Iamia sp. SCSIO 61187: one gene and its partner. The main gene of each other region encodes a partner of the protein of the gene in region 2 in a complex. Links are inferred from orthologs where the notes say so. Each region holds a gene or a part of one and is shown on either strand. Other genes may lie near its edges.

The links.
Region 1: the proteins of dnaB (region 2) and dnaG are in contact, whole or in part, in a crystal structure (PDB 2R6A), measured with the Geobacillus stearothermophilus proteins. The link is inferred for Iamia sp. SCSIO 61187 from one-to-one orthologs. Residues at the interface, in WP_033016901.1 of Geobacillus stearothermophilus: Ser13, Glu15, Ala16, Gln18, Glu91, Leu92, Asp94, Ala95, Val96, Pro97, Thr98, Ala99, Ala100, Asn101, Tyr104, Tyr105, Ile108; in WP_049624496.1 of Geobacillus stearothermophilus: Lys456, Leu457, Leu458, Pro459, Ala460, Asn463, Ala464, Leu467, Leu535, Leu536, Ile537, Ala538, Gln544, Glu545, Asp548, Tyr549, His552.

The regions. Positions count from the first base shown.
Region 1 is NZ_CP050948.1:2,099,915-2,103,130, reverse strand. What follows is about bases 1-2,907. They hold dnaG (DNA primase), read right to left. Parts: upstream 2,387-2,907; coding sequence 614-2,386; downstream 1-613. Other genes in these bases: HC251_RS10090 (ABC transporter substrate-binding protein), read right to left, coding at 2,524-2,907; rpoD (RNA polymerase sigma factor RpoD), read right to left, coding at 1-617. In the rest of the region: more of HC251_RS10090, read right to left, coding at 2,908-3,216. UniProt on the Escherichia coli protein: RNA polymerase that catalyzes the synthesis of short RNA molecules used as primers for DNA polymerase during DNA replication.
Region 2 is NZ_CP050948.1:5,094,018-5,097,316, forward strand. Bases 140-3,129 are described here. They hold dnaB (replicative DNA helicase), read right to left. Parts: upstream 2,355-3,129; coding sequence 924-2,354; downstream 140-923. Other genes in these bases: HC251_RS24520 (glycosyltransferase family 39 protein), read left to right, coding at 140-151; HC251_RS24525 (maleylpyruvate isomerase N-terminal domain-containing protein), read right to left, coding at 196-870; rplI (50S ribosomal protein L9), read right to left, coding at 2,686-3,129. In the rest of the region: more of HC251_RS24520, read left to right, coding at 1-139; more of rplI, read right to left, coding at 3,130-3,132. UniProt on the Escherichia coli protein: The main replicative DNA helicase, it participates in initiation and elongation during chromosome replication. Travels ahead of the DNA replisome, separating dsDNA into templates for DNA synthesis.

The DNA of each region.
Region 1 (3,216 bases), 3.0 Mb from region 2 along the record:
GCGTAGGTCGAGAACTTGAAGCCCTTGGTCCAGTCGAACTTCTCGACCGCCCGCATCAGCCCGAGGTTGCCCTCCTGGATGAGGTCGAGGAGCTGCATGCCCCGGCCCACGTACCGCTTGGCCACCGAGACGACGAGGCGCAGGTTGGCCTGGATCAGCTGGGACTTGGCCTCCTCGCCGTCGCGGCACTGGCGCTCGAGACGGCGGCGCTCGGCGAACCCGAGGGCGTCGAGGCCGTCGGCCGCGGCCAGGTCGGCGAGCCGGAGGGCGGCCTCGGCGCCGCGCTCGATGCGCTGGGCCAGGTCGACCTCCTGGGGCCCGGTGAGCAGCGGCACCCGGCCGATCTCGCGCAGGTAGATGCGCACCGAGTCGGCCGACCCGCTCCCCCGGTCGGTGGTCGGCGCCCGCACCGCCGGGCGCTTCCCGGTTCCGGGGTGCACGTTCGGCCGGGGCCGGGCATCGATGACCCGGGCGTCGAGGGCGGGTCGGGAGGCGACCGCCTCGGGGGCCATCAGGTCGGGGGCGGCTGCGATCGGTGCCGGGGCGGCCTCGTCCGGTGCCTCTGGCTCCACATCGGGAGCGACATCAGGGGGCACGGCCCCCGTGGCTCCGGTCATGACCTCTCCTCGGCCCTCTCGGCGAGCCACGCTAGCAACTGGTCCTCGACATCTCTCCCGGTTCGCGCATCGGGGGCGACGGCCTGGAGGCGGGTCAGCAGCCAGGCCAGGATCGGGTTGAGCTCGGCCGCGGTCTGGTCGGACGCACCCCGCAGCTGCCGGCGCAGCAGGGCGACCTCCCGCTGGCCCTGGGCGCGGAGCAGGATCCGGCGCACGTCGGAGGGGTCGCCCGGATCGTCCTCGGCGGCGAGGCGCGCCAGCAGCTCGGCGGTGTCGGGGTCGGCGTCGTCGATGGCCCGGTGCAGGTCGCCCTCGGCGTCGCGCAGGGCCCGGAAGGCCACGGCGTGGCGATCGTCGGCGAAGAGGACCTCGTGCAGGAGCGGCAGCATCTCGGACCGGTGGTCGGCGTCCACAGCGAGCCGCAGCGCCGACACCTCCGGGTCCTCCGAGTGCGCCGCCCGGCGCGGGGCCTCGGCCACCCGGACGCTCGGCCGTCCCCCGGGGCGGAGCGAGGCCCGCAGCCGCTCGACGTCGATGCGGCAGCGGTCGGCCACCTCCATCACGTACTGGTCGCGGACGAAGTCGCTGGGGTGCTCGCCGATCACGTCGAGGGCGGCCTCGGCCGTCCGGGCCCGCCCCTCGGGGGTGTCGAGCCGACCGCCGGCGAGGGCCCGCTCGACGCGGAACCCGAGGAACGGGGTGGGGTTCTCGACGGCGGCGCGGAGGCGGTCCGGGTCGGAGCGTGCGAGATCGCCGGGATCCAGGCCCGGGGGCAGGTCAGCCACCACCACCTCCAGCTCGTGGGCCTGCTCCCAAGCGTACACCCGTTCGGCGGCGGCCGCCCCGGCGGCGTCGGGGTCGAAGGCCAGCACCAGCCGCCGGGCGAAGCGGCGCAGCTGGCGGACGTGGTCCTCGGTGAGCGACGTGCCGCAGGTGGCGACCGCCCGCGGGACGCCGACGTCGGCGAAGCCGATGACGTCGGTGTAGCCCTCGCAGACGATGACCTCCTCGGCCTTCACCACGTCGCTCTTGGCCCAGTTGAGCCCGTAGAGGACCTTGCTCTTGTCGTAGAGCGGGGTCTGCCCGGTGTTGCGGTACTTGGGCCCCTCCTGTCCCGGCATGATCCGGCCGCCGAAGCCGATGGCGCGGTCCTGGGCGTCGAAGATGGGGAACAGGACCCGGCCCCGGAAGAAGTCCTGCTGGCGGCGGGCCCGGTTGATGAACCCGAGGCCGGTGTCGACGAGGACCTTGTCGGGCAGGTCGAGGTGGCGGCACAGCTGGTCCCAGTCGTCGGGCGCCCACCCCAGCCGGTAGCGCCGGACGGTGTCGCCGTCGAAGCCGCGGTGGCGCAGGTAGGCCCGGGCCGGGCCGGCGTCCCGCCCGGTCAGCAGGCGGTCGTGGTACCAGTCGACCGCCCGCTCGACGGCCTCGGTCAGGCGGGTCTTGCGCTGGCGCTGCTCGCCCTGGCCCTTCTCGGTGTAGCGGACCTGCACGCCGCTCTGGGCCGCCAGCCACTCGATGGCCTCGGCGAAGTCGAGGTGCTGGAGCTCGCGCACCAGCGTGATCGTGTCCCCCTTGGCCTGGCAGCCGAAGCAGTAGTACAGCCCGTCCTCGGCGTTGACGGAGAAGCTGGGGGTCTTCTCGCCGTGGAAGGGGCACAGGCCGCTGTAGCGGCGCCCGACCTTCTTGAGCTGCATGAAGTTCTGGGCGACGTGGACGATGTCCGCCTTGGCCCGCACCTCGGCCACCGTCTCGTCGGTGATGCCCATGTCAGGCCCCGACCGCCGACGTCACGCTCATGGCTCGGAAGGTACCAGCGCCCCACGACACCCCGGCGGGACGCCGGACGGGGGGAGGCCCGGCTTCCGCCGGCCGGACCTCCCGCCCCTCCACGCCCGCGTGACCCTCAGGGGGACGGGTACTCGGGCGGGACCTCACCCTCGGGCGGGGCGTCGAGGATCGTCTCGGTGCCCTCCTCGTCGAAGAGCGTCAGGTCCTCGGTCCACTCCCCCGGCAGGTAGCGCTGGCCGCCGTTGACGTAGCGCCACATCCCCGTCCCCTCGCGGCCGATCTCGTCCTCGCCGGTCGCCTCCGGGTCCCACCAGATCTCGGTGACGTCGTCGACGCCGTTGTAGTCCGGGTAGGGCCAGAAGCCGTGGTCGCCGAACGAGAGCGACGGCTCGGACTCGTACGACGGCGTCGGCGGCCGGGCGAAGAGGCCGGCCTGCAGCGTCTCGGGCGTCAGCTCGGGACCGGCGGCGGACACGGCGGAGAAGAACAGCGACGGGTTGGGCACGATGACGGCGCTGGTGTCGGCGGCGGGCGGCAGCTCGCCGTGGAACCACTCGTAGAGCACGAACGGCGACCGTTGGGCCTGGTCCGGCTTGACCGTCAGCGGGCTGGGCCCGAAGGCGTGGGCCCACTGCTCCTGGTCGTAGGTGCGGGAGAAGGCCACCGTGTCGACCAGGACCTGGGGGCCGAGGACCCACTCGGGGTGGAAGTCCTGGGCGGTGGCCTCGGTGGTGAACGGTCCCGGGGCGACGGGGTCGCCGGAGAAGACGACGGTGGTCACCCCCGCCTGCTTGAGCCGGGTGATGAC
Region 2 (3,299 bases):
CGACGCCCTCATCCTCGCCGCCGACCCGCCCGGCCTCCACGAGGTCGCCGTGTTCGGCACCGGGCGCCGGACGATCCGCATCTTCGAGCTGGACCCGGCGCCACCCCCCACCGGCCTGCCCCCGCTCCCGCTCGGGTTCGTCGGCGACTGAGCCCGGCTCGGCACCGCCCGCCCCCGCTCAGCCTCGATCCACGCTCAGACCTCGCGGAGCGGCGTGGCGCGCGGTCCGAAGACGAACAGCGGTGTCAGGTCGGGCGGGGGGATGGGGTCCCAGGCGAGGTGGCGGACCTCGGCCCGGGAGCGCCGGCCCAGGCGCAGTCTCAGCACCTCGAAGGCGGTGGTCCGCACCCGGTACGTCGGACCCGGCGCCGGCTCGGACCGCAGCGCCGCCCCGCCCGGCAGCACCACCTCGAGCGTCCACGGCGCGGCGAGCACCCCGACGAGGGCCTCGGCGGCGGCGCCCACGATCGGCTCGTCCCGGCCCCCGGGGCGGTCGAGGGCATGGCGGACGTCGTGCTCGTGGGACACCACGTCGAGGACGGCGGGCCAGATCTCCCCGGCGGTGACCACCTCCTCGAACGCCGGCGCCAGCTCGTCCCAGCGGGCCAGGAGGTCGTTCCCGGCAGCGGTGGCCGCCCGGGCCACCTGCTCGGCGGTGAGCTCCTCCGACGGGGGTCCGGTGATCCGCCCGGCCAGGGCGTCCTCCACGGTGCCGACGAGGTGCGCCACCACGCCCCGCACGGTCCATCCCGGGCAGGCCGGGACGGGCCGGTCCCACTCCTCCTCGGACACGGAGGCGAGGAGGGCGGTCAGACGGGCCCGTCCCCGGGCGTACTCCTCGCCCAGGAGACGGGGCGCCGTGTCGGTCACCCGGCCATCCTGGCCCAGCCGCCGTCGCCCTGCGCCGATGGCCGGCCGAGGGGTCAGGTGTCCTTGGGCATCGACTCGAAGCGGGTGTGGTGGCCGAGGAAGCTCAGCATCACCTTGCCGGTGGGCCCGTTGCGCTGCTTGGCGATGGCCAGCTCGGCCATGCCCTGGTTCTCCTGGGTCGGCTCGTAGACCTCGTCGCGGTAGAGGAACATGACGATGTCGGCGTCCTGCTCGAGCGAGCCGGACTCGCGTAGGTCCGAGAGCATGGGGCGCTTGTCGGCCCGCTGCTCCAGGCCCCGGTTGAGCTGGGCCAGGGCGACGACCGGGCACTCGAGCTCGCGGGCGAGCAGCTTGAGGCCACGGCTGATCTCGGCCACCTCGACCTGGCGGCTCTCGGCCGAGGTGCGGCCGGTCATCAGCTGGATGTAGTCGACCACCACCATCCCCAGGCTGCCGACCTCGCTCCGCAGGCGCCGGGCCTTCGAGCGGATCTCCATGATCGAGACGTTGGGGTTGTCGTCGATCCAGATCGGCGCCGTCCCCAGCCGTCCCATGGCCCGGGCGATGCCGTTCCAGTCGGACTCCTGGAGGCGGCCGTTGCGGATCTTCTTGGAGTCCACCCGCGCCTCGGAGCACAGGATCCGCTGGACCAGCTCGAGCTTGCTCATCTCCAGCGAGAAGACCAGGACCGGGTTGTCCTTCATGGCCGCGTGGGTCGCCATCCCGAGGGCCAGGGCGGTCTTGCCCATGGCCGGGCGGGCGCCCAGCACGACGAGGGCCCCGGGCTGGAGCCCGGCGGTGATCTCGTCCAGGTCGTGGAACCCGGTGGGTGTGCCGGTGATCTCCGAGCCCCGGTCGTGGAGCTCCTCGATGCGGTCCATGGTGGCGCCGAGGAGGTCGGTGAGCTGGGCGGTGCTGCCCTCGCCCTCGTGGCGGGCGATGTCGAACACCAGCGACTCGGCCTCGTCGACGACCTTGCGCACGTCCTCGGGCACCCCGTAGGCCCGCTCGGAGATGGAGCCAGCGGCCCCGATCAGCCGGCGCAGCAGCGAGTGGTCCTTGACGATGCGGGCGTAGTGGGCGGCGTTGGCGGTGCCGGGGGCGTCGGCCTGCAGGTCGACGAGGGCGGCGGTGCCGCCGGCGGCGTCGAGCAGGTCGCGCCGGCGCAGCTCGTCGGCGACGGTGATGGGGTCGGCGACCTCGCCCTTGGCGGTGAGGACGGTGATGGCCTCGTAGATGTGGGCGTGGGCCGGCCGGTAGAAGACGTCGGCCCCGGGCACGACCTCGGCCGCCGCGGCCACGGCGTCGCGCGACAGCAGCAGCGCACCGAGGAGGGCCCGCTCGGCGTCGAGGTTGTGCGGGGGCACCCGCGCCCCGGAGCCCCGGCCGCCGCCGCTGGCGGCGCGTCGCACCGCCGATCCCAGGTCCGATGGCGGTTCGTCGTCGAACGGGGGGGCGTCGTCGAAGGGGGGAGCGTCGGTCATCGCAGGAGCAGCTCAGGGGTCGAGGGCCGCCCGCCGGGGCGGGCGCGGGGGATCAGGGCGGTGGGCTGGGCGCGCCACGGGAGAGCCCGGCCACCCTGCCGGTCCGCTGCCTCCCCGCCGCACTCCCGGCGTCGCTCCACCATCCACCGATCGGGTCTGTGGAAACAAGAGGTCGCTCCCTGTGGAGCGCGGTGTGGACGAGGTGGACGGACTGTGGACGGCGGGCGACGACGAGGTGGCGCCGGGCGCGCCGGGGACCGACCCGCGACGGGTCGGCCCCCAGCGTCTGGTGCGATGCGATGCGCGGTCCGGGCGATGCCGGACCGGGACATCAGGCCCCCACGACCTCGATGCGGACGGGGAACTGCACGGCGGGGTGGAGCCGGGCGGTGAGCTGGTGCTCGCCGGTCTCCTTGATGGGCTCGTCCAGGATCAGGCGCCGGCGGTCGATGACGATGCCGGTCTGCTCCTCGATGGCCTCGGCCACCTCGGCGGTGCCGACGGAGCCGAAGAGGCGTCCCTCGGTGCCCGCCTTGGCCGTCACCGTGACGGTGGTGGGCACGAGGACCTTGGCGACCTCCTCGGCCGACGCCCGGTCGGACGCGTCCTTGATGGCCCGCCGACGGCGCATGCCCTCGGCCTGGGCCTCGGAGCCCTCGGTGGCCTTGACGGCCTGACCCGACGGGAGCAGCAGGTTGCGGGCGTGGCCGTCGGCCACCTCCACCACCTCGCCCTTGGTGCCGACGCCCTCGACGTCGGCGTGGAGCACGACGCGCATCAGGCCTCGACCTCCTCGGTCGTCGTCTCGTCGGTCGTCACGTCGAGCTCGCCCTCACCGTCGCGCCCGCTGGGCGGCGGCGCGGTCGGGCGCGGCATGGGACCGTCGGGACGCAGGCCCCGCTCGCCCCGCTCGCCGCGGTCGCGGCCCCCGCCACCCCGCTGCTG